DNA from 3 places in the Serratia sp. Res13-Sevr-LER1-36-b genome. Region 1 is predicted to be linked to each of the others. Evidence: predicted binding sites of a transcription regulator. Region 1 holds the regulator's gene; each other region holds the start of a gene.
What was found. Region 1 encodes LexA, which represses DNA repair genes until DNA is damaged. Its sites were predicted from a motif close to TNCTGTATGTACATACAGNA; they were not measured.

Region 1 (10,575 bases):
ATGGAACGGAAAATCGGCATTGCCGGTAAACCGCTCACTGGCCTTGAGAGGGTGGCTTGGCGTGTAGATTTGCACGTTCGGGCCAATCAGCGTGTTATCGCCAATGGTGATGGTGTTGCAGTCAAGAAACACCGCATTGACGTTGATAAAACAGTTCCTGCCAATGCTGATATGCTGCCCGTAGTCGCACCAGAACGGTAATTCAATCCAGCTGTCATCCCCCCAGGCCGCAAGCAGCTCACGCAACAGACGCTGTTTCTCTTCAGACTGATGTGAATCCAATGCTGTGAGCTGTTTAGTCAGGCTCCGCGCCCGATGGTACATGGCAATCAGCTCATCATCACGACTGTTATATACCTCGCCGCGCAGCAATTTCTCTCTTTCTGACATCCCAGGCTCCTGAAAGGTTTGGCTCCATATGGGTTATACCGCCGTGCCCGAGTGGAACCTATGACATAAAGCGGCAAACCGTGACCTGCATCTCATTCTGCCTAGTCTTGCTGCGGAAAATCGCCCTATTAGCCGCGTTATCCAGGGAAAGCGGGGCAACCCTCGGCGATTGCGTTGAAACATGATAAAATCGGCTTCTTTGCATAGCCGGATAATTGCCATGAACTCAACCAACCAGGAAAAGCTGCTCGCGCAGGCTGAACAACTCTGTCAGCAACGCAACGTGCGACTGACCCCGCAACGGCTGGAAGTGTTACGCCTGATGGCTGAGCAACCCGGCGCCATCAGCGCTTACGATTTGCTGGATTTACTGCGTGTGGCAGAACCGCAGGCCAAGCCACCTACGGTCTATCGTGCACTGGATTTCTTGCTGGAACAGGGGTTTATCCACCGCGTTGAATCGGCAAACAGCTATGTACTGTGCCACCACTTCGAACAACCTATGCATACCTCTGCCCTGTTTATCTGCGATCGCTGCGGACAGGTCACGGAGCGTACTACCGAAGGGGTGGAAGAAACCTTGCAGAAACTGGCTCAAGAATCAGGGTTTGTGCTGCGGCACAGCGTAGTGGAAGCCCACGGTCTGTGTTCTGGCTGTGTGGTGGTAGAAAATTGTGAGAACCAACACGATTGCGATCATGACCACAGCATTGTGGTAAAGAAAAAATAAGCGGATTAGATTGCAGGAGGGAGCGGGTACATCCTTGTTCCCGTGGCCGTGGCAGGGGGGAAATCTGCCAGGCCGGATGGTGTCGTAGCGCCGCAATACTCAGCGGCTCATCGCGCTACCAACGATACTTGCTGTGTTCTTCCCAGGCTTTGACTTCTTTTTCGGCTGCCTCTTTCTGGTAGCCATAGCGTTCCTGGATTTTACCGACCAGCTGTTCGCGTTTCCCTTCGATCACGGTGATATCGTCATCGGTCAGCTTGCCCCATTTTTCCTTCACTTTACCTTTAAACTGCTTCCAGTTACCGTCGGCTTGATCTTTGTTCATAATCTCTCCGTTACTCTTGGTTGTCAGTTTTAGATAAATCTGGCTGGACTTAACTGAGTCAAATTTAAGGTTATCTAATGCGTCCGTTGCCAATTAAGCGCGGGCTTAATTCGCCAGCCACGTGATTAACTATAGTCACCCATCACGAAAAGCGCTCGAAAAGCAGCATGAAATAGGGTTAGGAAAAGTCTTAATAGCAAAAAACGCCATTAAAACAGTAAGCAAGCGAAGCATAACAGCCCCCGACACATGTAACTAAATGTGAATACCCATCCAGAATCATCAACTAGTCTGGCCTATGTATCGCTAGTTAGGGGATGAAAACCAGGTGCCTTGCACGCTATGACGGTGCCAAACCCAGCCCAAAGCAGCCCCGCGCAGTGCCAGGAATACCGCCAGAGCCAGCCATAAACCGTGGTTGCCTAATACCGGCAGGGTGAACAACGTCAGCCCGTAGCCCACTGCGGCTACCGCCATGCTGTTACGCATTTCTGCTCCACGGGTGGCGCCGATAAACATGCCATCCAGCAGGTAGCACCAAACCCCCACCAGGGGCAGCACTACTTGCCAAGGCAGATAATGATTTGCCAGCGCACGCAATTCCGGCAGCGAGGTTAAGCCCGCCACGATCTGCTGCCCGGCAAACAGATAAATAACGGCAAAACCACAGGCAACCAGGCAAGCCTGCCGACAGGCTGCACGCCATACGTTATGCAGTTGCCGCCCGTCCCGCGCACCATAGGCGTGGCCGGAATGGGCTTCCACCGCGTAGGCAAAACCATCCAGCGCGTAGGCGGTAAAGGTCAGTAAATTCATCAGCACCGCATTCACCGCCACCACTTCTCCGCCCATGCGGGCTCCCAGAATGGTTAACGAGGCGAAACACAGTTGCAGTAATAACGAGCGCAGCATAATGTCGCGGTTAAGTGCCAGCAGGCGGCGCAGATCCCCACGCCAGGCGGTACGCAGCATCGCCAGCGAAATCCCCCGCATGCGTAGTACCCGCCATGCTAACCACAAACCTAGCAGCAGCGTGGAGTACTCCGCAATCACCGTGGCAGCCGCGGCCCCCTGCACGTTCCAACCCAACCCCATCACCAGCCAGATATCCAGCACGATGTTCAGCAGGTTACCGACGATCAGCAAGATCACCGGCGCCCGCACGTACTGAACTCCCAGCAACCAGCCGAGCAGCACCATATTGGCCAACGCCGCCGGAGCGCTCAGCCAGCGGATCTCCAAAAATAGCCTGGCCTGTACCAATACTTCCCGATCGCCCCCCACAATGTTCAGCGCCAAGGTGATCAATGGGGCTCGCAACAGCACAATCGCCAGCCCGGCCACCAGCGCCAACAATAACGGCTGCATAAAGGCGCGAGCCAGCCGGTAGGGATCTTGCGCCCCCAGCGCCTGCGCAGTCAGCCCGGTGGTGCTCATACGCAGGAACAGCAACAACATAAACAGGAAGCTGGTGGCCATTGACCCCACCGCGACCCCGCCAAGGTAGCTAGGGCTATCGAGATGGCCGATAACGGCGGTATCCACCAGGCCAAGCAAGGGCACGGTAATATTGGAGAAGATCATCGGCAACGCCAGACGCCACAGAGCTTTGTCGGTGTTGCTGGTGAAGGCAGAAAGCAGGCGCATGGCGATATGTTCCCGTAAAAGCATGGATTTTAGCGTAGCTTAGAAATGACATCGCCCCAGAGATGGGGCGAAGTTTGCCGTTTTAAAGGGCTGTAATACGAGGTAAAGCGGTTAGATCCAGTCACCGTTGCGGATCACACCCACCGCCAGGCCTTCGATGGTGAAGTTCTGCTGGCGCAGATCGACCACGATCGGTTGGAATTCACTGTTTTCTGGCAGCAGTTCGACGACGTTACCGTGTTTCTTCAGGCGCTTGACCGTGACCTCGTCTTCAATACGGGCGACGACAACCTGGCCGTTGCGTACGTCTTGAGTCTTATGCACTGCCAGCAGATCGCCATCCAGGATGCCGATATCTCGCATCGACATGCCGCTAACGCGCAGCAGGAAATCGGCATTAGGCTTGAACAGTGAAGGATCCACCTTATAGTGCCCTTCAATGTGCTGCTGAGCCAACAGAGGTTCACCGGCAGCCACACGGCCCACCAGAGGTAACCCCTCTTCATCTTCCATCAGCAAGCGGATACCGCGTGATGCACCGGAGATGATCTCGATAACGCCTTTGCGAGCCAGCGCCTTCAAGTGCTCTTCTGCAGCATTTGGTGAGCGGAACCCCAGGCGCATTGCGATCTCGGCACGCGTCGGTGGCATGCCCGTTTGCGAAATATGATCGCGAATCAGGTCGTAGACCTCTTGCTGTCTGGTAGTTAGTGCTTTCATTCCGCCCCCTGTTTGTTTATACAGTCTTGCTGTGAGTATATACAGCTAAGTCTGGATTGGGAACCGAAGAATAAATAAAAATCAGCAGGTAGCGAGCGGGATCGCAACGATGCCTGCCGGTTTTCACGCCAAATGCTGCCAAAGTACCGAAACCCAAACGAACAGCGCCAGAATGATTGCCAGCGATACCGCCGCCGAGCCCATATCTTTGGCCCGCCCGGAAAGCTCGTGATATTCCGTACCCACGCGATCGACAACGGCCTCAATCGCGCTGTTGAGGATTTCGACAATCATCACCAGCAGCACCGAGCCGATCAACAAGATGCGCGCTATCGCCCCCACGTCCAGCCAAACCGCCACAATGATAGCGACTACCGTCGCCACCAGTTCCTGGCGGAATGCGGCTTCGTTCTGCCAGGCAGCGGTTAAACCTTTATAGGAATAGCCCGCAGCTTTAATGATACGCGTCAGGCCAGTTGCTTGATTTGCCATAGTTAAGAACGCCTTTCTCCAAGATGGATCATGTACCCGTCGTGTTGCAGCTGCAACGTTCCAGACAGATTTGCCAGTCCAATCACATTTTTATCGCAGCGCAGTATACAGCAAGGTTGGAATACCTTAATCACCTAGCTATGTCATACCAATGCCGCGAGCGCATGAATGCGCTAGAGCGGCCAATTTGATATCCATCAGGTATAATTCAACTATGTACTTCCATTGCCGTGAACGGCCGTGGATTTCCCAACGCCACAGATCTGCTACCCGGTTTCTGGTATGCTTGCGGCGAATTGCTAACAAGAGGCTTCACGTTGTCATGTCAGGTTGGCGTAAAATCTATTATAAGATATTGAACTTACCACTAAAAATGTTGGTAAGAAGTAAGGTTATCCCTTCAGATCCGGTCACGGAGTTAGGGTTGGATCCCTCACGACCGATTTTGTATGTTTTACCTTATAATTCCAAGGCGGATTTACTCACCTTGCGCACCCAGTGTCTGGCGCAAGATCTGCCCGATCCCCTTAACCCGTTGGAAATCGATGGCACCGTGCTGCCAAGCTACGTGTTTATCCACGATGGCCCACGCGTATTCCGCTATTACACCCCCAAAGAAGAATCGGTAAAACTGTTCCACGATTATCTGGATCTGCACCGCAGCAACCCGGATCTCGATATTCAGATGTTGCCGGTTTCGGTGATGTTTGGCCGCTCCCCAGGGCGCGAAGGCCACGGCACGCCGCACCTGCGCCTGCTGAACGGCGTACAGAAGTTCTTCGCCGTACTGTGGCTGGGGCGCGACAGCTTTGTCCGTTTCTCCAACACCGTGTCCCTACGCCGGATGGCGACCGAGCACGGCACCGATAAGACCATCGCGCAAAAACTGGCCCGTGTCGCCCGCATGCACTTCGCTCGTCAGCGCCTTGCCGCCGTTGGGCCAAGCCTGCCTGCCCGTCAGGATCTGTTCAAAAAGCTGCTGTCCTCCAAGGCGATTGAAAAAGCGATCGAAGACGAAGCGCGCAGCAAAAAGATCTCCCACGAAAAGGCCCAGCAGAACGCAATTGCGCTGATGGAAGAGATTGCCGCCGATTTCTCCTATGAAACGGTGCGCCTGTCCGACCGCGTATTGAGCTGGACCTGGAACCGGCTGTATCAGGGTATCAACGTCACCAACGCCGAGCGTGTGCGTCAGTTGGCGCAGGATGGCCACGAGATCGTCTATGTGCCGTGTCACCGCAGCCATATGGACTATCTGCTGTTGTCCTATGTGCTCTACCATCAAGGGCTGGTGCCACCGCATATCGCAGCGGGTATTAACCTGAACTTCTGGCCTGCCGGGCCGATATTCCGCCGCCTGGGCGCGTTCTTTATCCGCCGCACTTTCAAGGGCAACAAACTCTATTCCACCGTGTTTCGTGAATACCTCGGTGAGCTGTTCACCCGTGGTTACTCGGTAGAATACTTTGTTGAAGGTGGTCGTTCCCGTACCGGCCGCCTGCTGGAACCGAAAACCGGCACCCTGTCGATGACCATTCAGGCCATGCTGCGCGGCGGTACCCGTCCGATCACCCTGGTGCCGATTTATATCGGTTACGAGCACGTGATGGAAGTAGGTACTTACGCCAAAGAGCTGCGTGGTGCGACCAAAGAGAAAGAGAGCCTGCTGCAAATGGTGCGCGGCTTGCGCAAGCTACGCAACCTCGGCCAGGGCTACGTGAACTTTGGCGAACCGCTGCCGTTGACTACCTACCTGAACCAAAACGTCCCGCATTGGCGTGAATCTATCGACCCGATCGAAGCACAGCGCCCAAGCTGGCTGACGCCTGCGGTCAACGATCTGGCGGCTCAGATCATGGTGCGTATCAACAACGCTGCCGCCGCCAACGCCATGAACCTGTGTTCTACCGCGCTGCTGGCCTCACGCCAACGTTCGCTGACCCGTGAGCAGTTGCTTGAGCAGCTGGAATGCTACTTACAGTTAATGCGTAACGTGCCTTATGCACCGGACGCCACCGTACCAACACAAACGCCAGACCAGTTGCTGGATCACGCTTTAAACATGAACAAGTTTGAAGTGGAGAAGGACAACATCGGTGACATCATCATTCTGCCGCGCGAGCAGGCGGTACTGATGACGTACTATCGCAACAATATCCATCATATGTTGGTACTGCCTTCACTGATCGCGTCTATCGTGATGCATCACCGACGCGTGTCGCGCGTTGAGCTGCTGCGTCAGGTCAGCCTGATCTATCCGATGCTGAAGGCCGAGCTGTTCCTGCGTTACGACAAAGAACAGCTAGCCGAAGTGCTGCAACCGCTGATCGAAGAGTTGATACGTCAGCAGCTGATTTGTAGCAAAGGCGATGAGCTGGTGCTGAACCCTGCGCGCATCCGTCCGTTGCAGCTGTTGGCCGCTGGCGTGCGTGAAACCTTGCAACGCTATGCCATCACCATGTCGATCCTCAGCGCCAACCCAAGTATCAACCGGGGTGCCCTGGAGAAAGAGAGCCGCATTATGGCCCAGCGTTTGTCGGTGCTGCATGGCATCAACGCGCCGGAATTCTTCGATAAGGCGGTGTTCTCCACCCTGGTGGCGACGCTGCGTGAAGAAGGCTTTATCAATGATATTGGCGATGCGATCCGCGAGCACACCATGGAGGTTTACACCATGTTGAGCGATCTGATCACCCCGGAAATCAAGCTGACCATCGAAAGCGTGAGCATGCCGGAAGAAACCAATACCCCAGCGCTGGCGGCTGAAGTAGTAAAAGAAGACGAGTAACTTGCAGGCCCGTTACCACGAAAAAGGCATCCGATAATGGATGCCTTTTTACTTTTTGCGTTAGGCAAATCACACGTAGCTAAGCGCAATACCGATGAACAACACCAAGCCAACGTAGTTGTTATTCAGGAAAGCACGGAAGCAGGCATCGCGCTCGCGGCCAGCCACCTGCTTTTGCTGATGGATAAACAACGCCCCGGCCAGCAACAGTGACCAGTAAAACGCGCCCCCCAGCTGCATCAGATAACCCACCCATAACATCAGCAACAACGTAGCAAACTGCAACAACCCGACGATCAGCTTGTCATGGCGGCCAAACAGCACCGCGGTGGACTTGATCCCAATCTTCAAATCGTCGTCACGATCGACCATGGCATACAGGGTATCGTAAGCTACCGTCCAGCAAATGTTGGCCAGAAACAGCAACCAGCAGCTCAGTGGCAGCGACTCGCTGACAGCGGCATAGGCCATCGGGATCGACCAGCCAAACGCCGCCCCCAACACCACCTGAGGCAGATTGGTCACCCGCTTCATAAACGGGTAAACCCAGGCCAGCGCCAGAGCCGCCAGCGACAACCAGATGGTCATGGCGTTCAACGTCAACACCAGCGCAAAGGAAACCAGCACCAGCGAGACAAACAGGATCTTGGCCTCTTTTTCACTGACGCGGCCGCTCGGCATCGGGCGGCCAGCGGTGCGTTTCACATGCCCATCGAAAGCGCGATCGGCATAGTCATTCACCACGCAACCCGCAGCACGCATCAGGAAAACGCCAAGCACAAAGACCAGCAATACCGACGGCGAAGGAACTCCCCCCCCTGCCAACCACAATGCCCACAAGGTGGGCCACAGCAACAATAGCGTGCCAATCGGCTTATCGATACGCATCAGATGGCAATAGGCCTGCCATTTGCTTTGAATCACGCTCCCTTCCAAAGTTCTTTCTCCCCTAATTATGCCGGAGTGCCCTTTTCCACCGCATACAGTGGAGAGGCCGGTAGAAACAGTTCCGTCAGTAACAATGGTTTTCCCGCCAGACGGAGGCGAGAACGCCGCGCCCACAGATCCTTCTGCTGGCCAACATGGATATAATCACGAGTCAGGCTTTCACTGCTGAACAGATAACGGCCCAGTGGCAACGTCCCCAGATCGACCAGTGCCAGATCCGGCCCGGTCAGTGTTTCCTGTGGGATCACCGTACGCCCCAGCAGCCAAGGCTCGCCGTCACCCAGCAAGACGATCTCACGCAGCCAATAGCGCTCGCTATGTGGCAGATGAACCGCCTCTTCGGCAAGCTGGTCACGAGTGATGAAGCATTCACGCTGAGGTTCTACCTGCACGCGGCCACAATGGCGCTCAAAACGGCGGGTCATGGAACCTAACTCCATCAGCCAATCGCTAACGGCGGCAGGTATTGAGGAATGTTCAGACAACCACTCAATAGGCGGCAGGATGGGCTCCCTAATGTCAGACATTATGCTACTCCAGGCCGGAGGCTACGTGCCGCGCCAAGCCATACAAACTGTTAACAGAAATTCATTGTAACGCAGAAATGCAAAAGCGGCAGGCAGATTCGTGACGTAACGCGTCCCCCCATTATCAAGGGGAAAACGGCAGGCTGTCGTAGTGGAAGATGTCATAACGAAAGGGAGTTCGCGCTGTTGGCGCCAGGCTTGGGCAAGGAAGCCCCCGTCTGCTGGATATAAATAACTTGCGGATGAAAAAAGGTACGCCGAAGCGCACCAATCATCAAGCCAGCATCGGTAGCGTGGGGGATTACCCCTTGCCTTTCACGCTGCCAATAAACGTTTCACGAGCGGTGGTGGAACCCAGTTTTTCAGCCTCATTCATCAGTTTCAGCGCCTTATCAATATCCCCCGCCTTGACCGCCTGTTTGATGCCGTTATTGAAGTAAGCCTCGGTATCATTGAGCATCGGCTCTGCCGGTGCGGTGGCAACCGGTGCTGGTGCCGCAACTGCCGGAGCGGTGGCACCCACCACGACCGGTGGCGTTGCCGGAGCCGATTGCAGCATGCCAATCATGATGTTGCTGGCCCCTTGTTCTGCTGTCACCTTCAGCTTCAACGTGCCGCTGGTGCTGTGGCTGGCGATCGGATCCGGGATGTCCGGTACCGCGTTACCCACCCCTTGGGCGTAGGCTTTGGCCGGGTTGGTCAGGATGGTGGTTTTAGCCAGATCCTGCTGGGTGGTGTACACCAACAGATAAATCTGTTTTTGCCCCAGCGCAGGGGTCAGTTTCAACGTGCCCTCCAGCCGATCGGCGGACATCACGCCCGGTGGCTGGTAAGCGAAATAGCTGCTCGGATAATAGGCCGCCGGGCGCATATGTTCATCCAGCACCAATACGCTTGGGGCATAGATTGAGTTTTTATTGGCCAGACTGCTCAGTTGGATTTCCAGCGATCCCCGATCGGCCGGCAGCGCAAATGCGGCAACGGCCCCCTGGATCTGGCCCTGGTTGATCTGTGGGCTGACGGTATTGAGTTGGACATCCTGGGTCACCGGCGGTACCAAGGGCTGCCAAGGCAAACTTTGCAGGGTGGCGGCACTGATGGCCGGTGCGACAGAAACGTTGGCCGGAGTATCGGCATAGGTCGCCAGCGGTGCGCCGACGGTCAACGCCAGAGACAGGCAGAGTGACAGTAGATTTTTTTTCATTGTTATTACCCTCTCGCTTTAAGCGTGTATCCCGGCAGCGGGCAGGCAAGCGCACTATTGCCGGTTAAACGGTAAGAGGGAGGGCGTGCAGACGCCCTCCCGTCAAGCCAGTATTACCACCAGATTTCCATCTGGGCACCGAAGGTGACTTCGCTGTCTTTACCACGGCTGAAGGTATGCATGCTGGTATCGTTATAAGCCGTACCTGCGTTGTAGCCCGCACCGGAATCGTTGTTTGCGTAGCCCCACTTCTCATCCCAGTTGGCGTAGGTCGCGAAGACACGGATCGCCGGACGTGACCAGATGCTGTTACCCGCTTGCCACTGTTGTGCCAGGGTGACTTTGTATTGGCCGTTGCGATCGCCAGTACGTTGAGACTTCACGTTGTCGTAGCCAACTTCCATCAGGGTGCTCATGATTGGCGTCCATTTGTACATTGGGCGCACGCCCACGGTGTACCAGGTGGTGCCGTTGTCATTGTCGCGGTTAACGTCCTGATACATGGCAACGTACATCATTGCCCAATCATCGTTGAAGTCGATGGCACCGTGATCCAGCACGCGGATCATCTTGCCGTTGTTATCAATGGAAGAGCCTTGGCTGCGGCCGTTGTTCTGCGCAGTCATGGAATCGGTAGCGTACTGCACCGTGAATTTGTTGAAGCCGCCCAGGATGCTCTGGGTATGTTCCGCAGTAAACATCCAACCGTCTTTACTTGCCCCGTCGACCAGGTGGTAACCGTCTTGCTCATTGGCACGGCCATAATCCACACCCAGTTCCAACGTACCGCCAGGGTTCAGCTCA
Region 2 (10,575 bases), on a different contig from region 1:
AATGTTCCGATTATACTGAAACTCTTGTTCAAATTTCCTAAAACAAAAATAGTTAAGTTAAGGTATTAACCATGGCTAACGCAGATCTAGACAAACAACCGGATTCCGTTTCATCAGTGCTGAAAGTGTTTGGCATCCTGCAGGCACTGGGTGATGAGCGCGAGATCGGCATTACCGAGCTTTCACAGCGGGTAATGATGTCCAAAAGTACCGTTTACCGTTTCCTGCAAACCATGAAGTCGCTGGGTTATGTCTCACAGGAAGGGGAGTCAGAGAAATATTCGCTGACCCTCAAGCTGTTTGAACTGGGTGCAAAATCGCTGCAAAACGTCGATTTGATCCGCAGCGCGGACATCCAGATGCGTGAACTGTCTAACCAGACGCGTGAGACCATCCACCTGGGGGCGCTGGATGAAGACAGCATCGTCTATATCCACAAAATCGACTCCATGTATAACCTGCGTATGTATTCACGCATCGGTCGCCGCAACCCGCTGCACAGCACCGCGATTGGTAAAGTTCTGCTAGCCTGGCGCGATCGCGGCGAAGTGGAAGAAATCCTGTCCCACGTCGAGTTTACCCGCAGCACTCCGCACACCATCGCCAGCGCCGCTGAATTACTGCCGCTGTTGGATAAGGTCCGCGAGCAGGGGTTTGGCGAAGATATCGAAGAACAGGAAGAAGGCTTGCGCTGCATCGCGGTGCCAGTGTTTGACCGTTTTGGCGTGGTGATCGCGGGCTTGAGCATCTCCTTCCCGACCATCCGCTTCTCCGAAGAAGGCAAAGAGGGCTACGTGGCGCAGTTGCACACCGCCGCTCGTCAGATTTCAGCGCAAATGGGTTATCACGACTATCCGTTTTAAGCTTGCCGTAGTTGTAGGGGGCCGAACATAGCGTCGCCCCTACGCTTTCCCCTCCCAGCCTTTGTTATCTCCCGCGGTTTATAAAATCCCACTGTTCTGCTATCGGCCCATCTTGCACTCTTTGAACAAGTGACGTGGAACACCGGCAATGGCTGGGCGAATAGCAAAGAGGTCGCCAGAGTCAGGGTATTCAGCCAGTTCAGAGGGCGTCATGGCAAACCGCGCCGTAGTGATGAATAAGGTTTCCAAACCTTCCCCGCCAAAGCAGCAACTGGTGGGGCGCGGCACGGGCATGGTGACGCACTCGCTCAGGTTGCCGTTACTGTCGTAGCGCAGCAAACATCCTCCGTTGAACATACAGACCCACAATTCTCCGGCTCGATCCAGGGCGATACCATCGGGACGTCCAAGTTCTGCCGGGGTTTCGGCGAAGCGCAATACGGCCTCCAGTTCCCCGTTGGGAGTGTATGCGGCCCGAAATATTGAACGTGCGATGGAATCGACAAAGAACAGCGTGTGGCCATCTTCCGACCAGGCCAGGCCATTAGGCAGCGCGATATTCCTCTGGATCGCTTGGGCGTTCAGTTCACTGTCATAGCGATACAGCGCTCCGGCCTCACGGTTCGGCCCCTCGTGCATCAGGCCGGTAATAAAGCGTCCTTGCGGATCGCAGGCCCCGTCGTTGAACCGATAGCAGCCTTTGTTATGGGCAGCGGTAGAGTGCGTGCGGACCACGCCTTCCTTGGGATCCAGAATGGCAACCCGCGTATCTTCGGTGAAGATCAGATTGCCTCTATCCGTAAGGGCCAGGGCACCGATGCGCGCCGTCGATTGATAGACGGTTGTCAGCCGTGCTTGCGGGGTCATGACGTTAATCTTGCCACCAGAGATATCGACGAAGTACAAAAGGCGGTTGTCTTTATCCCAGACTGGACTCTCGCCAAGGTCGGCACGGACTTCGGCGATCTTGTGTAGACGACACTCGTCACGCATCGCCAAACTCCTTGATGCGCGGCCAATTGTGGGCGACATCCTCCACGCTGGCACACTCAATTCGCGCCAGATCCGTAGGATAGGTTACGCCGGGGTTTTCACAAAAGCGGGTTGCAGTGAACTGGCCGTTGCTGGCGCGCAGGATAACGCCTGTGTCCTGACATAACGAGCTGGCCAGATACAGCAAGCCCGGCACCACCCACTCGGGTTTTAGGTCTGTGGGTGGCTGTGTGATCCCCCACATGCGGGTCTTGGCTACTGGAGAGATGGCGTTGACCAGAATGCCGTCCGGTTTTCCTTCCATACTCAGGGCATTCATGATGCCCACTTGGGCCATCTTGCCAGCGGCGTAGGCCGTCAGGCCTGGCTGCGCGTAGCGTTGATACATGGCACGGTCAGAGGTTGTCAGCACGATCCGTGGTGATGGGGAAAGCTTGAGATGCGCCCAGGCGTGCTTGCTCAACCAGATCGGCGTACGCACGTTGATGCCAAGGGAGCGATCAAGGAATTCCTCTTCCTGTGTCTCAATGGGCTGATAGCCGACCCAACCAGCGTTGTGGATCAGGATATCCAGCGCGCCGAATTGCTCGATGGCAAGCGCTACGAGTTGTTGGCAGCCATCCTCGTTATCCAGGCGCCCGCTGTGGGTGATGAACGATCCACCGTCGACCTGCAAGGCATGCATCGCCTCGCTCATCACGTCTGGGTCAGCCCCGTCTCCGGTAAGGCTGGTTCCCAGGTCGCTAACGATTACCCGTGCGCCACGCTCCAAGAGGGCCTTGGCGTAAGCTTTCCCAAGTCCCCGGCCACCGCCAGTGACAATCGCTACCTTGTCTTTGAACGGCTCGTTTAAGCGTCGATCTGTCATCATGTACCTCCGTTTGGCAATAGCACGATGATGGAGCGACCGCTCATGAGTGTAAAATATCTTATTTGTACCGAAACAAGACTTATCAGGTTTCAATCAAGGGCGCCGATGCCATGGCATCTCGCACCTCATCGATCAGTTTGTCTCGAATAGGACAAGGCGAGTGCGGGTTCCAAGCCATCAGCAATTCCACATGCCGCAGTGCGTCTGGTGCATTGACCTGGATTGGCCGGAATACCACGTCTTTGCGACCCTCCTGCGCCAACGACGTGGGCAACAGTGCAGCGCCGAAGCCGCTGGCCACCAAAGCAACCAGAGTTTGCAGCTGACGCGCCTGTTGGGCAATGCGTGGTATGAACCCTGCCGCTGCGCAAAGCTGAACCAGCTGGTCATGGAAGCCCTGGCCCAGGTGCCGTGGTGACGATACGAAGGCGTCATCTCGCAGTGCGGCCAGTGGAATGATCTCATGGCACGCGAGAGGGTGTGTGGCTGGCAGGCCAATCATGATGGGTTCTCGCAGAATGGACTCGAAGCGCAGCTCCGGAGCCGTCCTGCCCGGTGGTCTCATGAAACCGAGCTCGGCGCGGCCATGTTCCAGTGCCTCGACCTGCTCTTGAGTCGTGGCCTCACGCATCGTGAAGGAGATGGCGGGGAATGCAGAGCGGAAGCGCTGCAATGCGCCTAGCAATGCGTCATAGGGGGCGATATTGATGAAGGTTAACGTGAGATGGCCTTCGATGCCTTGCGCTACTCGCCTGGTCTGTTCGACGCCTTCATCAAGCAGGCGCAACACCTTTCTTGCCGTTGCCAGAAAGTCGGTTCCAGCAGGCGTGAGCGACACGCAGCGATTGGTGCGTTCAAACAGGGGAGCGCCGATCTCATGCTCCAACCGACGAATAGCCTGACTCAACGGGGGTTGTGCCATATGCAGCCGTTGTGCTGCGCGATTGAAGTGCAATTCCTCGGCGACGGCGATGAACTGATGTAGCAGGCGGGTTTCAATCATAATGGGCTCCACGGATCCTATTTGCTACACACTAATACTAATGAGATATCATTGGCAGTCCTGGCGAAAAAAAACCGGCGCCTGGGCACCGGTTCAGTTTGCAGATCAGTCTAGGGTTACCGGTGAGCCAGTTCCGTTTCGTCTTCGCTGTCCATAATGGCTTTGTCGGTCTGCTTCATCAGTTGGCTGGTGACGGTACCTGCGGTCATCGAACCACTAACGTTAAGCGCGGTACGGCCCATGTCGATCAACGGTTCAACCGAAATCAGCAGGGCGACCAGGGTCACCGGCAGGCCCATCGCTGGCAGCACAATCAGCGCAGCAAAGGTCGCGCCGCCGCCCACACCGGCAACACCGGCTGAACTGACGGTAACAATGCCGACCAGCGTTGCGATCCACAGTGGGTCCAGAGGGTTGATGCCTACGGTTGGCGCAACCATCACCGCCAGCATTGCCGGGTAGAGACCCGCACAACCGTTCTGACCAATAGTGGCACCAAATGAAGCCGAGAAGCTGGCAATTGATTCCGGCACGCCCAGACGGCGAGTCTGTGCTTCCACGTTCAACGGGATGCTGGCAGCGCTGGAACGGCTGGTGAAGGCAAAGGTCAGCACCGGCCACGCCTTGCGGAAGAATTTCAGCGGGTTAACGCCGGTGAAGCTCAGCAGCAGGCCGTGAACCACGAACATGATCGCCAGACCAAGGTAAGAGGCAACCACAAAGCTGCCCAGCTTGATAATGTCGTGGATATTGGAGCCTGCAACGACCTTGGTCATCAACGCCAGTACGCCGTAAGGAGTCAGCTTCATCACCAGACGGACCAGCTTCATCACCCAGGCTTGCAGGGTATCGATAGCTACCAGCACGCGCTGGCCTTTCGGTTGGTCATCTTTAAGCAGTTGCAGAGAAGCTACACCCAGGAAGGCAGCGAAAATCACCACGCTGATGATTGACGTTGGGTTAGCCCCGGTCAGATCGGCAAACGGGTTTTTCGGTACGAATGACAGGATCAGTTGCGGTACGCTCAGATCGGCCACTTTACCCGCGTAGTTGGTTTCAATCGCCGACAAACGAGCAGTTTCTTGTGTGCCCTGGACCAGACCCTCTGCGGTCAGACCGAACAGGTTGGTGACCAATACGCCCACCAGTGCGGCAATCAGCGTGGTAAACAGCAGGGTACCAATGGTCAGGAAGCTGATTTTGCCCAGCGAAGAAGCGTTGTGCAACTTGGCTACCGCGCTCAGGATAGAGGCGAAAACCAGTGGCATAACGATCATTTGCAGCAACTGTACATAGCCGTTACCGACGATGTTAAACCAGCTGATGGACTCTTTCAGCACCGGGTTGTCCGAGCCGTAAACCAGTTGCAGTGCCAAACCGAACACCACACCCAGTGCCAGGCCAACCAGCACTTTTTTAGCCAGACTCCATTGCTTGTGGCGGGTTTGCGCCAACAGCAAAAGGAGGGCGGCAAAAACCAGCACGTTTAATACGAGCGGTAGATTCATCCCCAATGTCTCCAATCTTGTTTTTATATAATTAAAGGTGCCACGCACCGATGTAATGCGATGTAAATATCGTAACAGTTTGCGATGAAGCGCACTTATATCTAAAAAGAATTTAATATAACTTTTGACTGAAAATCGTCGATGCAATGAGCGGAAAGGCGTAAAAATAGGCGTTTTTTTGTGATCACAGTCTAATATTTTTTATTTGCTCAAAATATGACTGCACCGGAAGAGTGTAATCCCCTTGCCAGTAAATGGCGAAAGCTACCAGGCATAGACACAGTACCCGCTCCAGCTGGTTGCCTTTTTGTGAATTCAATATTGGCAAGCAGAAACGCCAGCGGCAGGGCCAAAGTAACGGCACGCCGGCAGGGGTGAGCATATCGGCCAGCAGGTGGCTGAAATAACCGATAATCATGGCGTGTAGCACGTCTGCAGGGATAGGCCAACCGCGCGGCACTTCTAGCTGAAATAACCACATGCCGCCGACGATCGCCAGCAGGCTATGGGTGAAACCACGGTGACCAAAGGCGCGTGAGATTGGGATAGCGATCCAACGCAGGCGCTGGCCCAAGATGGATTTAGGGTGATCGATATCGGGTAGCAGTGACGTCAGTAGCGCGGCAGGAATGATGTGCCACCAATCGCCAGCGGCGAGCACGGGAGTCACCTCCGCTTTCTTGGCAAAGATCGCGCAGGCAACTGAAAATATGAGATGTCCTTCCGCGGTCATGTTGCTATATTCCGGTCACTAAACTGTTAATTTATCCAGTATATGGGAATTTTTACAGTTACGGAAGCGGTTACCCTGTAACGAGTTGTTAATTTTACGCCGTTTTACAAAGGGTTGAAACAGTATTTCTGACGGGCGCGGTATACAGGAAGACTCGTAATGTAGGGGCGCTGCATGCTGCGCCCGTCCAAATTCGGGGAGGGATATGTTTGCTGTGGAGATCAGCGAGCGAGCCAGCCACCGTCTACCGCGAGCGTGTAGCCATTAACGTAGTCGGACGCTGCCGAGGCAAGGAAGACTATCGGGCCCATCAAGTCGTCCGGCGTGCCCCAGCGCCCGGCGGGTATGCGTTCGAGGATCTGCTGGCTGCGGTCTTCATCGGTACGTAGCTGCTGGGTGTTGTTGGTGGCCATATAGCCCGGTGCAATGGCGTTAACGTTAATCTGGTATTGTGCCCATTCATTGGCCAATAGCCGGGTGACGCCAAGTACTGCGCTTTTCGACGCGGTGTACGACGGTACGCGAATGCCGCCCTGGAAAGAAAGCATCGAAGCAATATTGATAATTTTACCGCCGCAGCCCTGGCTGATGAACTGTTTGGCCACCGCCTGTGCCATAAAGAACAGGGTCTTGATATTGACGTCCATCACCTCATCCCAGTCTTGTTCACTGAAATTCAGGGCGTCTTCACGACGGATAATCCCTGCGTTGTTCACCAGGATATCGATTCTGCCAAACGCCTCAACGGCGGCTGCTAGCAGAGAAGGGATGGCGTCGATATTGCCGAGATTGGCGTTCAGATTCAGGAACCGACGCCCGGTCTGGGTGACTTTGCTCATGGTCTCAAGGGGCTGACTGCGGTTCACGCCGATAATATCGCAACCGGCCTGCGCCAACCCAATCGCAATGCCTTGCCCCAGGCCGGTATTGCAACCAGTGATTAGCGCCACTTTGCCCGTTAAGTCGAAGGAATTCAGAATCATAGCTTTGCTCTCTTGCCGTGAGGGAAGAAAGCACCGGGCTTTCGATGGCAACCGCGTGGCAGTGACAGTGTCACCTAATTGCCCGGTGTTTTCTTTATGCGACTAGCATAATTTGAATGGTGTCTTAATTCAATAAAAATGAAATGGCGTTTTATTTATTTTGCGGGTGCAGGGAAGGGAAAAGGGCACCGGCGGGGCCGATGCCGTCAAGATCAGGCAAGATGAGCGGCAGTCAACTGCTCGAGGCTTTGCAACTTAAGGTCGGCCAAGGCCCAACGGGGATCCTGGCTGTATTCATGCGCAGGGATCACGATCGATTTCATACGCGCCGCTTTGGTGGCAATCATACCGTTGAAGGAGTCTTCCAGAGTAATGCAGTGCTGTGGATCGCTGCCCAGGCGTTCTGCGGCGATCAGATAGACTTCCGGGTGCGGTTTGCTGTAGGGCAGGTATTCGGCCGAAACCAATTGATCGAAATAGCTCTCCAGATCGAACATCTTCAGCACCTGCTGCTGCATATGTAGCGGAGAGGCGGAGGCCAGCCCAATATTCAAATCCAGGCTACGGCACAGTTCCAGAGCTTGTTGCACCCCAGGTAGCAACGGGCGCTTTGCCCGTACCAACTCGATGGCCCGCTCGATGATGCGGCCAGCCACTTCCTCCTGGGAAGGCCCTTGCCAAGGCATGGCCTGGAACCACATCCGTACTACCAGATCGATGCGTAAACCCAGCGTATCCGGCAGGTTCTGACGATCGGACAGATCCAGCCCCAATGAGCTGAAGATGTCCATTTCCGCCTGTAACCACAGGGGTTCAGAGTCGATCAGTAGACCGTCCATATCAAAAATTGCGGTTGCTATGCGTTGCGAATAAGCCATTAACAATTAACTCCTGCAGCACCAGTAAAAGAAAATGTTTTCGCCACTCTATCATTTTTGTTCAGACACCTGCACCCTTCGGGCCCGGGGTGTTTTCTCAAAGTGCTGGATCTCACTGGATTCAGACAGGAAGACGAAGAAAACGGTGGGCGAGTTTCATTAACTACAGGTAGACTTAGCGCAACAACGGTTACGTCGCTTACAAGGGGAACACATGACGTATCAACAGGCTGGGCGCGTTGCCATATTGAAACGCATTTTCGGATGGGTCGTTTTCATCCCGGCGTTACTTTCAACGCTGGTTTCACTGCTGGGTTTTGTTTATCAACACAGTGAGAAGTCCAGAGGGATCAACGCCGTGATGCTGGATTTTGTCCACGTTATGGTCGACATGGTGCGTTTCAATACGCCATTCCTGAATATTTTCTGGTACAACTCACCGGTACCGGACGTGGATAAGGGCCTGTTTAGCGGCGCTAATCTGATGTTTATCATTATCTATTTCCTGATTTTTGTCGGCCTGGCATTGCAGACTTCCGGTGCGCGCATGTCGCGTCAGGTGAAGTTTATCCGTGAAGGATTGGAAGATCAGATGATCCTGGAACAGGCCAAGGGCAGCGAAGGGCACACGCGTGCACAATTGGAAGAGCGGGTGACGTTGCCGCACCACACCATTTTGCTGCAATACTTCCCGCTGTATATCTTGCCGGTGATGATCGCCGTGGTGGCTTATTTTGTGCTCAAGTTGCTAGGGCAAATGGCCGGAGTGGCGTAGGGGCGCTGCATACTGCGCCCGTTAAGATAAGTCAGTAATATTGCCGCTTTGTCATCAATCTGGGGTGCCGCATGCGGCACCTTATCGTTTAGAGCGTTTCTGGATGCAGCAGCTTGTCGATGGCCCGCTGTGCCATGACCAGATGTTGTCCGCCAAACAGGTTGCTGCGGTTGAGCAGGTAATAAAGCTGATACAGCGGCTGACGTTCGATAAACCCGGCCTCCAGCGGCCACACGCTCTGATAGCCGTCATAAATCTGGGCGGGCAATTCAGGATAAAGCGGCAGCATCGCTAAATCACACTCCCTGTCGCCCCAGTAACAGGCTGGATCGAACAGCAAAGGCCCATCCGTGGCCTGAGCACAGTTGGCAGGCCACAGATCGCCGTGCAGCAAGGAAGGCTGTGGCTGATGGTGTTGCAACCGCAGGTATACCACGTCGATAATTTCGTCGATATCACCGAAGGTCATGCCCTTTTCCGCCGCCAGCTGTAGCTGCCAGCCGATGCGTTGCTCGGCAAAAAATTCTGCCCAGCGGCGTTGCCAGGCGTTGGGCTGCGGCGTGGTGGAAAGGTCGTTATCGAAGTCGAGGCCAAACTGCGGTTGTTCGCTCCACTGGTGCAGGCGGGCCAGTTGTTGCCCGAGACAGTGCGCCCCGTGCGCATCCAGCGGCTTAAGGGGTTGATACTCCAGCAGCAGGAAACTGTAATCGCGATCGCTGCCAACCCCATACACTTCGGGGACACGCACGGTCTTACTGCGCGCCAACAGCGCCAGTTGGTCTGCCTCTGCGGTGAATATCGGCAGCATTTCGCGGGTATCACATTTAACAAACACCTCGCTGTCACCGTAACTCACGCGCCACGCCGGGTGGATTTCTCCCCCGGGCAGTTCAGTCCTTTCGCGGATTTCTGCGCTGCCAAGATGTTCACTTAACAGACGGCTAACGGCTTGCCACATAGTAATCCCCTTCTGTGTTGCCTGCGATTTCATTAGGTTAGCGTCTTTCCTGCGGCGAAAACACGATGTGGCGCACAGCTGCGCCATCTATTGACGAAAATATCATCGCCGCGTGTCTGGTCAAAGTATATACGCTATTGATTAATTTAAGTACGTCTCAGCTTGCAACTTGGCAAAAGCTCGACGATGTTTAGACGTTACTTTCAAACCAATCAATTTTCACGGGAGTGGGCAATGGAGCCGAGTCAGCAGTGCCCCGGGGCTGTATCAACAGGTAGGCTATCAGCCGGTCAATAAGCAGGACTTTGTCTGGCAGATCGCACGGCCCGATATTTATCAGCAGCAATAAATGGGCGCCGCATGCGGCGCCTACGGGTTGGTTTTAACTACGGTGATTTCGTGACGTTGCACGGGTTTGAAGTGGCTATAGAGCAGGGCGATGACAAACAGCAGCGCCTGCACGATCACGATGCACGGCCCGGTTGCGCCGTCGATATGAAAGCTGATCAGAGTGCCCAGCACGCAGGAAAAAACCGAAGCGACGGTGGCGACGATCAGCATCCGGTTGAAACTGCGGCACAGGGTGAATGCAATGATCCCCGGTGCGATCAGCATCGCAATCACCAGGATCACTCCCACCGCCTGTAGCGAGGCCACAATGGTTAACGCCAGTAGGCACAGTAAGCCGTAGTGCAGTAACTTCACCGGCAGACCAATGACGCGCGCATGGTTCGGATCGAAACAGTAGAGCATAAAGTCCTGGCGCTTGAGCAGTACGATCGCCAGCGTGATCCCGGCGATCCACAATGTTTGCTGCAGTTCACCGTCGGTGATCCCCAGCATATTGCCGAACAGGATATGGCTGAGGTGTTGATCGGTATCGATGCGGGCAAACAGCACCAATCCAAAGGCAAACATGCCGGAGAATACGATCCCCATCACCGTATCTTCCTTCACCCGGCTGTGTTCTTTCAGATAGCCCGTCGCGACCGCGCAGAAAATGCCGGAAA
Region 3 (10,575 bases), on a different contig from region 1:
TTGCACAAGGGCCGCAAAGCGGCCCTTTTATTATGGTTACAGCGCCTGATGGCAATCAGTCATGCCGTGGCGGGGCCAGCACCTCACGGTTACCGTTATGCCCCTGCTCGCTGACAATGCCCTGCGCTTCCATCTGTTCGATGATACGCGCGGCGCGGTTGTAGCCGATGCGGAACTGACGCTGTACACCGGAAATCGAGGCACGGCGTTTATCCACCACAAACTCAACCGCCTGATCGAACAGCGGATCCAGCTCTTCGTCACCGTCCAGACCACCGCCTGCGCCACCCTCACCGTCTTCACCGGCGCTGAGAATGCCCTCTTTATACTGCGGCCGCTCACGCGCTTTCCAGTCTTTAACCACGGCATGAACTTCCTGATCGCGGACAAACGCCCCGTGCACACGCACCGGTATCGAAGAGTTCGGTGCCAGATACAGCATATCGCCCATCCCCAGCAAGGATTCCGCTCCTCCCTGATCGAGAATGGTGCGGGAGTCGATCTTGCTCGATACGGTAAAGGCGATACGCGTCGGGATGTTGGCCTTGATCAAACCGGTGATCACGTCCACCGAAGGACGCTGGGTTGCCAGCACCAGGTGGATCCCCGCAGCACGCGCTTTCTGTGCCAGGCGAGCGATCAACTCTTCCACCTTTTTGCCCACCGTCATGATCAGATCGGCAAATTCATCCACCATCACCACGATGTACGGCTCTTTTTCCAACACCGGCGGCGTGATATCCATGCTGTCGCTTGGCTTCCAGAACGGATCCGGGATTGGCCGCCCCATCGCCTCGGCCTGATCGACGCGCTCGTTATAGCCCGCCAGGTTACGAACCCCCAGGGCAGACATCAACTTATAGCGGCGCTCCATCTCGGCTACGCACCAACGCAACGCATTGGCGGCGTCTTTCATATCGGTAACCACATCGGTCAGCAGGTGTGGAATGCCTTCGTAGACCGACAGTTCCAGCATTTTCGGGTCGATCATGATAAAGCGCACTTCTTTCGGCGTGGCTTTATACAAGATGCTGAGGATCATGGCGTTGACCCCGACCGACTTACCAGAACCGGTGGTGCCGGCTACCAGCAGATGCGGCATTTTAGCCAGATCGGCAACCACTGGCTGACCCGCGATATCTTTACCCAATACGATCGCCAGAGGCGATGGATTATCGCGGAAGGCTGGGCAATCCAGCACTTCGCGCAGATACACGGTTTGCCGTTTGACGTTCGGCAACTCTAGGCCGACGTAAGGCTTACCTGGGATCACCTCCACCACACGCACGGCGGAAGTTGACAATGAACGGGCCAGATCGCGCGACAGGTTGGAGATACGCGCGGCCTTGACGCCGGGAGCCAAATCCAGTTCGAAGCGGGTAATGACCGGGCCAGGCAGAATATCGACCACGTCGGCCTTGACGCGGTAATCCGCCAGGCTGGCTTCCACCAGCCGCGCTTTCTGTTCCAGCGCGAAGGTATCGACCGGCTCGACCTCTTTCGGGGCCTCGGTCAACAGATCCAGCGTTGGCAGTGGCGTAGTCGGTTTCTGCAGCGGCATATCATTACGCATCAGGAATGGATGGATCAGGCTGTCCATCGCTGGTGCTGGCGGTTGCTGCTGAACGGGTGGCTGATAAGTCTGCTGCGGCTGGTAACCAGGCGCAGGGTTAGTTTGTGGACGCGGTGCCTGATAAGCGGGCACCTCAGGCTCAAACTGCCCGAACGGCACATCGTCTTCCAACTCGCTTTCCTGCTCGATGCTATCCTCAAGCTGTGGCGACAGAGTAAACAGCGGCTCGGTTGGGCCGTCATCCACCAGATCTGCCATCGGTGAGAAACTGTAGGCCTGGCGAGTATCCACCGGACGAGTCACCGGAGCCGTTTCTCGATCAGGCTGCGGCTCTTCTACGCCATAGCGTGCCTGTTGCTGCGCGGCAAATGCCTGACCGAGTTCGGCCTCACGCTGCGCATCTTCGTCATCTTGTTGATACTCTTCTTGCTGATACTCTTCGCCATAGCGCTGGCTTTGCTGTTCGGCAAAGGCCTGACGCAATGCGGCCTCTTGCAAGGCTTCATCTTCTTCCTGCGGATTGCTGACCGGTTCTGGCTGAAGTTCATCCCCACGGTTGCGCTGCTCCTGCTCCGCGATCCGCTGCGAAGGCAGCTTGATGCCGTAGGAGGCCAGCTCACGCCGGGTTGGAATACGCACCGGATTTGGCCGTGGCAGTTCCGGGCCGATGCCCTGTTTGATCTGCGAGCTCGCATCGCTGGTGGCAGTAAACGCAGGCATAAAGGTGTTGTTCACCACGCCGGCGGTTGCTGCGGCTGCGGCAGTCGCCGCTGGCCTCACTACCTCTCTGGCGCTGAAACCCGTCGAGCCAATGACATCGTCGCTATCCCGCTGGGCCGCAGAGAAATCAAACGGTGACGGCTCTGGTTTTGGCGTAACGGGGGTCTGCCAGTCACCCAGGCGCGGCTCATGTTCCTCACGATAAGGCTCCGTTACGCGCGTCGTTCTCGGTGCCGGAGTCTCTTCTGGCAGTTCAAACGAATACAGCGGCGGCGTGTCTTGTGGCGGCGCAGGGGTTAATGGATGCTGATTGATGGAGGCAGGCGCTGTCGGGGCCACGGTGACCGGAGCCTGAACGGCCGCTTTCGGCATTACCGGGATATCGGTAACGACCGGCGCTGGCTCGGCAAGCGGGAAGTCATCATCGCTGGCACGCAACCCACTCAATAAAGGATCGGCGGCATCTTGCGCTTCTTCTTCGGCGGTTTCGGTCACGGAAGAGGCAGAGAACAACGCGTCGTCCTCATCAACTTCCATAGTAGCAGGTGCCACAGGTTGGCCGCTTTCCTCGTGCTCATCGAACACGACATCGTCATCGTCGTGATAGCGGTCTTCACGGCGTGAACGGTTAGTCATAAAGGTAGCGGCGCCCAGCACTACACCACCAATTTTTTCCGCAATCACCAGCCATGACCAGCCGGTGAACAGAGTCAGCCCCACAGCCCAAATGCCGAGCAGCGCCAAGGTGGCGCCAATGCCGTTAAACCACGGCAACATGGCATTGCTTAGCAGGCTGCCAATCACCCCGCCGGAAGCGAAGTAATAGAGATCGTCGACGTTCAACGCCGCCAGGCCACACGAAGTAAGCACCAGCGCCAATGTGCCGATCAAACGTAACGAGAGCCCAAAGAAATCGACATAATCGCCGTCATCGCGCCGACGGTAACCGGACAGGCACAACACCAGCATAATCGGTGGGATCGCGTAGGCAAGGACCCCAAAGGTGAAGAACAACGTGTCGGCCAACCATGCGCCTACTCCGCCGCCCAGATTGTGGATAGGCTCATGCCAGGCAGTTTGCGACCAACTAGGATCGGAAGGATTGAAACTGACCAACGCAGCCATAAGGTAAACGGCAAATATTGCCACCACGATCAACACAGCCTCGAGCAAACGCCGCCCACTGCTGAGTTTTTTCAGGGTAACTTCTTTATCTTCTGTGTATTCCTGGCTCAAGAAAGGCACTCCAGGTTCCTGTTGACGGATAGAGTAACGGCGCCGGGAAGTTTCCCCGGCGCCAAAACTGTATGAATAAACAGGAGTGTAACGAATTTAATCAGGTTTTGCACCTGCACCTTACCGTGTTTTGATAACCAGACGGTTACTCTGTTTGACTTCTTCCATCACGACGTAAGTACGGGTGTCATTAACCCCCGGTAAACGCAACAGAGTTTCGCCCAACAGCTTACGGTAAGCTGACATATCTGGCACACGGGTTTTCAACAGATAGTCGAAATCACCGGAAACCAGATGACACTCCTGAATTTCTTCAAGTTTTTGCACCGCAGAGTTGAATTGCTCAAACACATCCGGCGCGCCGCGGTTCAACGTGATTTCCACGAAGACCAGCAGGGAAGCATCCAGATAATGCGGGTTAAGCAATGCGGTATACCCATGAATAAAGCCTTGACGCTCAAGACGGCGCACACGCTCCAAACAAGGGGTTGGGGATAACCCCACGCGCTTTGAAAGTTCGACGTTCGAAATGCGCCCATCCTTCTGCAACTCATTGAGGATGTTGCGATCGATACGGTCGAGATCTTTCCCCGGGCGTTTTTTAGTATCTACCATTATTATTGTCTCTCTTATGTTCTTCCCTGCACTTGCCACACCCTAGCCAACGTCAATGTGCAAGGATTTGTTCCAAGCGAAGACCCGATGCCAGTGTTAAGCGGTTCATCCCCCTGAGGGAACAGGATACGTAATACCAACCGCCCTTGTGCTTCGTCACTATTCGTCACTACCATCTTCCGCCGTTGCCCAGCCTGTCTGTCACCTCTGGGCAACGAATTCAAATGATTTACGTTCAGAAATCCATCAACTCCCGCCAGGGCAAACCCTCCCTCACCCATCGCAACCCGGCAATGTTCTGCCTGGGTGGCGAAAATGCCTACGATTTGCTGCTGGCACGGGGTTAATTTCTTCTTCCTATGATGTTTTCGCAAATGCGCAGCGGATTGTCAAAGTAAAAGAAGTAAAATCAGTAGAACGTACCGCCAGCAAAACTGAGCACCTGATTTTTTGTTAAGAATTTCCCTCATTCAAAACCCGGCAGTTACCGCCATAAACCCGGCAATAACCGCGTTTTTAGCCTATTGCTGTACAAAATTATCGCGTTCAGTTCCCCGCCCTGCCGAGGGATAAAAACTCGGCTAATAGACGCTGGTTATCAAACAAATCGGTAACAACATCCCCTGGCGCTTTTTTTACTGCCGCATTTTCCCTACAATCGGTTCCATTGTCCGCCATTGTGGGAAACGAGGTTATTCATGGGCACGGCTAAACATAGCAAATTATTGATCCTGGGCTCTGGCCCAGCTGGCTACACCGCAGCGGTTTATGCTGCGCGCGCGAACCTGAACCCGGTATTGATCACCGGTATGGAGCAAGGCGGTCAGTTGACCACCACTACCGAAGTGGAGAACTGGCCAGGCGATGCCGAAGGTTTGACCGGCCCGGCGCTGATGGAGCGGATGCGTGAGCACGCAGAAAAGTTCGACACCCAGATCGTGTTTGATCATATCAACAGTGTCGATCTGCAGAACCGTCCTTTCCGCCTGTTGGGTGATAGCGGTGAATATACCTGCGATGCCTTGATTATCGCTACTGGCGCATCGGCCCGTTATTTAGGCCTGCCATCGGAAGAAGCTTTCAAGGGCAAAGGGGTCTCCGCCTGCGCTACCTGCGATGGTTTCTTCTATCGCAACCAGAAGGTCGCCGTAGTCGGTGGTGGCAACACCGCCGTGGAAGAAGCGCTGTATCTGTCGAACATCGCCTCTGAAGTTCACCTGGTGCACCGCCGTGACACTTTCCGCAGCGAAAAGATCCTGATCAATCGCCTGATGGAAAAAGTGAAGAACGGCAACATCATCCTGCATACGGACAGCACGCTAGACGAAGTGTTGGGCGATCAGATGGGCGTCACCGGAATGCGCTTACGCAGCACCAAAGACACTGAGCAGACCAAAGACTTAGAGCTTGCTGGCGTATTTATCGCGATCGGTCACAGCCCGAACACCTCGATTTTTGGCGGGCAGCTTGAGCTGGAAAACGGCTATATCAAGGTGCAGTCCGGCATTCACGGTAACGCGACCCAGACTTCCATCCCAGGCGTATTTGCCGCAGGTGACGTCATGGATCACATTTACCGCCAGGCAATCACTTCAGCCGGAACGGGCTGTATGGCCGCACTGGATGCCGAACGCTATCTCGACGGTATCGCGCAGGCCGAAGTTAAGTAAGCCCTCATCAGCAATGATACCGAGGCGGCCTGTGGGCCGCCTTATTTTTATCCACCACCCCTGAAAGTTCAAAACAACCCCATCCGCGCTAAAAACGTGACTGTTGCCCAAGTTATGAAAGGGATATTTATTTCACGTCTACCGAGTGACGAGGTAACATTAGCGTTCACTTGTCTTATTTCCCGCTGAGACAAACACTTTTTTAACAGTACGTTAACCAAGCCTGCTACAACAGGCATCGGCGACGCAGACTACCTGATGAAAAAAACCAGACAGCACCAGTTAACCCGTTGGCTCAAAACACAGAGTACGTTGGCGCAGCGTTGGCTGCGTTTATCCATGCTGTTAGGCCTGGCAAGCGGCATTTTGATCGTCGCCCAGGCCTGGCTGTTGGCCTCACTGCTCCATGCACTGATTATTGAGCATCAGCCCCGTGGCGAACTGGTTTCGTCATTTATCTGGTTGGCCGCCACCTTTGCCTTGCGCGCCTTCTTGAGCTGGCTACGCGAACGGGTCGGCTTCATCTGCGGGCAGGTCATTCGCCAGCGTATGCGTGCGCAGGTGCTGGATAAGTTGCAACAGCTTGGCCCCGCCTGGATCCAGGGCAAGCCCGCCGGGAGCTGGGCCAGCATCATCGTTGAGCAAATTGAGGATATGCAGGATTACTATTCCCGCTATCTGCCGCAAATGTATCTGGCCGTGTTTATCCCGGTGCTGATCCTGATCACCGTCTTCCCGATCAACTGGGCGGCCGGGTTTATCCTGCTGGCTACCGCCCCGCTGATCCCGCTGTTTATGGCGCTGGTCGGTATGGGGGCAGCCGATGCCAACCGCCGTAACTTTGTCGCGCTGGCAAGGCTCAGCGGCAATTTCCTCGATCGCCTGCGCGGCCTGGATACTCTGCGTCTGTTTAATCGCGGCCAGGCTGAAACCGATCACATTGCCAAATCCTCAGAAGATTTCCGCCAGCGCACTATGGAAGTGCTGCGTCTGGCCTTCCTCTCCTCCGCCGTGCTTGAGTTCTTCGCCTCGATTTCCATCGCCGTGGTGGCGGTCTATTTTGGCTTCTCCTACCTCGGTGAACTGAACTTTGGCAGCTATGGCATGGGCGTAACGCTATTTGCCGGTTTTCTGGTGCTGATCCTGGCACCGGAGTTTTTCCAACCGCTGCGCGATCTGGGCGCCTTTTACCATGCCAAAGCTCAGGCTGTGGGCGCTGCTGAAGCGCTGGAAACCTTCCTGGCCGCCGAGGGTGAGCAGGTTGGCAATGGCTCTCAAACGCTAAATAGCGAAGAAGCACTGACCATACGGGCACAGCAGTTGGAAATCCTCTCGCCAAATGGGGTAGTGCTTGCAGGGCCGCTTGATTTTACCTTGCCAGCCAACCAGCGCATTGCTTTGGTCGGGCTTAGCGGTGCCGGGAAGAGTTCGTTGTTGAATCTGCTACTGGGCTTCCTGCCCTATCGTGGCTCGTTGCTGATCAACGGCATCGAACTGCGCGAGCTGGCTGCGGTTAACTGGCGTCAGCAACTGGGTTGGGTGGGGCAAAACCCCCATCTGCCAGCCCAAACGTTACGGGACAATATTCTGCTCGGCTACCCGCAGGCCAGCGAGGCCCAATTGCAGCAGGCCGTCGAACAGGCTTACGTCAGCGAATTCCTGCCCCACCTGCCAAAAGGGTTGGCAACCGATCTGGGCGACGGTGCTGCCCGCCTTTCCGTTGGGCAAGCTCAGCGTGTGGCCGTAGCGCGAGCGCTGCTCAGCCCGCGCCGCTTGCTGTTACTGGATGAGCCTGCGGCCAGCCTGGACGCCCACAGCGAACGTTTGGTGATGCAGGCGCTGAATGCAGCCTCTCATCAGCAGACCACGCTGTTGGTCACGCACCAGTTGGAAGATACCGAAGATTATGACCAGATTTGGGTGATGGACAGCGGCAAAATCGTGCAGCAGGGCAACTACGCCACGCTCAGCACCCAGCCCGGTCTGTTTGCCAAACTGATTGCACACCGCAGCGGGGAGCTATAATCATGCGCGTTTTGCTGCCATTCCTGGCGTTGTATCGTCGTCACACGTTTCTGATTTTACTGGGTATCGTGCTGGCTATCGTCACCCTGCTGGCCAGTATCGGCCTGCTAGCGCTGTCCGGCTGGTTCCTGGCCGCCTCTTCTCTGGCCGGGCTGGCGGGATTGTATACCTTCAACTACATGCTACCGGCCGCTGGCGTACGGGGTGCGGCAATCTTCCGTACCGCCGGACGTTATGCAGAACGGGTCGTCAGCCATGACGCCACTTTCCGTGTGTTGTCCCATCTGCGGGTCTTTACCTTCCGCAAGATCCTGCCGCTGTCACCGGGTGGTATTGCCCGCTTCCGTCAGGCTGAGCTTCTCAACCGCCTGGTTGCCGACGTCGATACGCTCGATCACCTCTACCTACGCGTTATTTCGCCGATGGTCAGCGCTGCGGTGGTGATTGTGGTGGTTACCTTCGGCCTCAGTTGGCTGGATGTTCCACTAGCCCTGACGCTGGGCGGAATTTTGTTATTGCTGTTGCTGGCCGTTCCGCCGATCTTCTATCGCGCAGGTAAGCCTATTGGGGAAGAGTTGACCCTGTTACGCAGCCAGTACCGCACCGACCTGACCGCATGGCTCCAGGGGCAGGCCGAACTGGTGGTGTTTGGCGCGCTGGACGGTTTCCGGCATAAGCTCAACGCGACCGAACAGCGTTGGCAAAGCCGTCAGTGGCAACAGGCTTCGCTAGGGGGGATTGCTCAGGCGCTGATGATCCTGGCAAGTGGCCTCACCGTGACGCTATTGATGTGGCTTGCCGCTGCGGGGATCGGTGGCGATACCCAACCCGGGGCCCTGATTGCCTTGTTTGCCTTTGCCGCCCTGGCCTCTTTTGAAGCCATGATGCCCGTCGCCGCCGCGTTCCAACATCTGGGCCAAGTGATCGCTTCGGCGACCCGGGTCAAGCAGATCATCGATCAGCAACCGGAAGTCACCTTCCCTGCCAGCGGTCCAGCCTCACAGCCAGGCGCAGAGCTGCAACTGAGCAAGGTGTCCTTCACCTATCCCGACCAGCCGCTGCCGGTGTTGAACAACGTGACGCTGAACATCGCCGCTGGTGAGCACATCGCGCTGTTGGGCCGTACCGGCTGTGGTAAATCGACCCTATTGCAATTACTGACCCGCGCCTGGAATGCTGACAGCGGCCAAATCCTGCTCAACGACCAACCATTGGCTAGCTATGATGAAGCTACGCTGCGCGCCATGACTACGGTAGTGAGCCAACGGGTACATATCTTCAGCAGTACCCTGCGTGAAAACTTGCGTATCGCCGCACCTGCGGCCAGCGATGAGGACTTAAACCTCGCACTGCAACAAGTCGGTCTGGATAAGCTGCTGGAAAATGAGGGGTTGAACGCCTGGCTGGGTGAAGGTGGCCGCCAGCTTTCCGGTGGTGAGCAACGCCGTCTGGGCATTGCCCGCGCCCTGCTGCATCAAGCCCCGCTATTACTGCTGGATGAACCAACTGAAGGGCTGGATGCAGAAACCGAACAGCAGATCCTGGCCCTGTTGCGCCAGCATTGCCGCGGCAAGACGTTAATTCTGGTGACTCACAGACTCTATGGGCTGGAGCATTTCGATCGCATCTGCGTGATGGACGGTGGCAGTATTGTGGAACAAGGTAGCCACGCAGCGCTGATGCGCCAGCCTGGCCGTTACGCCCAATTCCGCCAACGTATCAGTAATGTATCGCTGTAAAACCGCCTGTGGGCGACGCTAAGAGGTTTTATGCGCATTGTTAAGCTGTCATCGCAGTCTGTAGCGTTTCCCTCACCAGAGGCCGCCCTGCACGATCCTAACGGACTGCTGGCCATCGGTGGCGATTTGGCACCTGCGCGGCTGCTGGCAGCCTATGAGCGCGGGATCTTCCCCTGGTATTCGCCTGGGGAAGCCATCCTCTGGTGGTCACCGGACCCTCGGGCGGTGCTGTTCCCAGCGCAATTCCATGTCAGCCGCAGCTTCAAGCGATTCCTGCGCAACCCGCCGTTCCGCATTACTCTCAATCATGATTTTGCCGCCGTGATCGCCGCATGCTCATACCGGCCCGATGAAGGCACCTGGATCGGCGAGGAGGTACAGCAAGCCTATTTACAATTGCATCACCTCGGGCACGCCCATTCCATTGAGGTGTGGCAGGGGGAAGAGCTGGTCGGCGGCCTGTACGGTGTCGCTCAGGGAGCGCTGTTCTGCGGTGAATCAATGTTTAGCCGCACCACCAACGCATCAAAGTGTGCTTTATGGGCGTTTTGCCGCCATTTTGCCGGTTATGGAGGAGAATTGGTTGACTGTCAGGTGCTTAACGCTCACACTGCCCGGCTTGGAGCGAGAGAAATTCCCCGCCGCCAATTTTTGCAGCAGTTGAGCAACCTTCAGCGCAGGGTGTTAGCGCCGGAATGCTGGACAGCGCAAGTCATACCCCCACAGCTGGTTGAACTGCCCTCCCAAACTGACTAATTTTGTGGAATCGGTGCATTGTTCACCGACACTCCTTTACATAATGTGGGTTTTTCGGCATTATCTTGCCGGTTAAAAACTAAGGTAGTTACACCTAGAGGATTCGATGGCCAAAGAAGACAATATTGAAATGCAGGGCACCGTTCTTGATACGCTGCCGAACACCATGTTCCGTGTTGAATTGGAAAACGGGCACGTGGTTACCGCTCATATCTCCGGTAAAATGCGCAAAAACTATATC

Region 2: the regulator LexA is predicted to act here: its motif matches at 5,993-6,012, upstream of IMQ33_RS04055 (metal-dependent hydrolase).
Region 3: the regulator LexA is predicted to act here: its motif matches at 3,595-3,614, upstream of IMQ33_RS02055 (DNA translocase FtsK 4TM domain-containing protein).

What each region holds. Positions count from the first base shown of each region.
Region 1 is NZ_JADACK010000019.1:156,171-166,745, forward strand. It holds gene IMQ33_RS14030 (sugar O-acetyltransferase) at 1-390, opposite strand, end outside; gene zur (zinc uptake transcriptional repressor Zur) at 611-1,120, shown strand; gene IMQ33_RS14040 (CsbD family protein) at 1,236-1,445, opposite strand; gene dinF (MATE family efflux transporter DinF) at 1,752-3,092, opposite strand; gene lexA (transcriptional repressor LexA) at 3,204-3,812, opposite strand; gene IMQ33_RS14055 (diacylglycerol kinase) at 3,936-4,304, opposite strand; gene plsB (glycerol-3-phosphate 1-O-acyltransferase PlsB) at 4,627-7,092, shown strand; gene ubiA (4-hydroxybenzoate octaprenyltransferase) at 7,162-8,028, opposite strand; gene ubiC (chorismate lyase) at 8,046-8,567, opposite strand; gene malM (maltose operon protein MalM) at 8,869-9,771, opposite strand; gene IMQ33_RS14080 (maltoporin) at 9,885-10,575, opposite strand, start outside.
Region 2 is NZ_JADACK010000005.1:644,553-655,127, forward strand. It holds gene kdgR (DNA-binding transcriptional regulator KdgR) at 72-863, shown strand; gene IMQ33_RS04035 (SMP-30/gluconolactonase/LRE family protein) at 963-1,856, opposite strand; gene IMQ33_RS04040 (SDR family NAD(P)-dependent oxidoreductase) at 1,849-2,727, opposite strand; gene IMQ33_RS04045 (LysR substrate-binding domain-containing protein) at 2,810-3,730, opposite strand; gene IMQ33_RS04050 (L-cystine transporter) at 3,847-5,238, opposite strand; gene IMQ33_RS04055 (metal-dependent hydrolase) at 5,423-5,971, opposite strand; gene kduD (2-dehydro-3-deoxy-D-gluconate 5-dehydrogenase KduD) at 6,193-6,954, opposite strand; gene hxpB (hexitol phosphatase HxpB) at 7,167-7,832, opposite strand; gene IMQ33_RS04070 (YniB family protein) at 8,047-8,607, shown strand; gene IMQ33_RS04075 (fructosamine kinase family protein) at 8,696-9,565, opposite strand; partial or broken gene IMQ33_RS26070 (N-acetyltransferase) at 9,813-9,914, shown strand; gene IMQ33_RS04080 (metal ABC transporter permease) at 9,935-10,575, opposite strand, start outside.
Region 3 is NZ_JADACK010000005.1:194,829-205,403, reverse strand. It holds gene IMQ33_RS02055 (DNA translocase FtsK 4TM domain-containing protein) at 56-3,529, opposite strand; gene lrp (leucine-responsive transcriptional regulator Lrp) at 3,650-4,144, opposite strand; gene IMQ33_RS26260 (hypothetical protein) at 4,369-4,491, shown strand; gene trxB (thioredoxin-disulfide reductase) at 4,843-5,814, shown strand; gene cydD (cysteine/glutathione ABC transporter permease/ATP-binding protein CydD) at 6,073-7,839, shown strand; gene cydC (cysteine/glutathione ABC transporter ATP-binding protein/permease CydC) at 7,842-9,578, shown strand; gene aat (leucyl/phenylalanyl-tRNA--protein transferase) at 9,609-10,334, shown strand; gene infA (translation initiation factor IF-1) at 10,441-10,575, shown strand, end outside.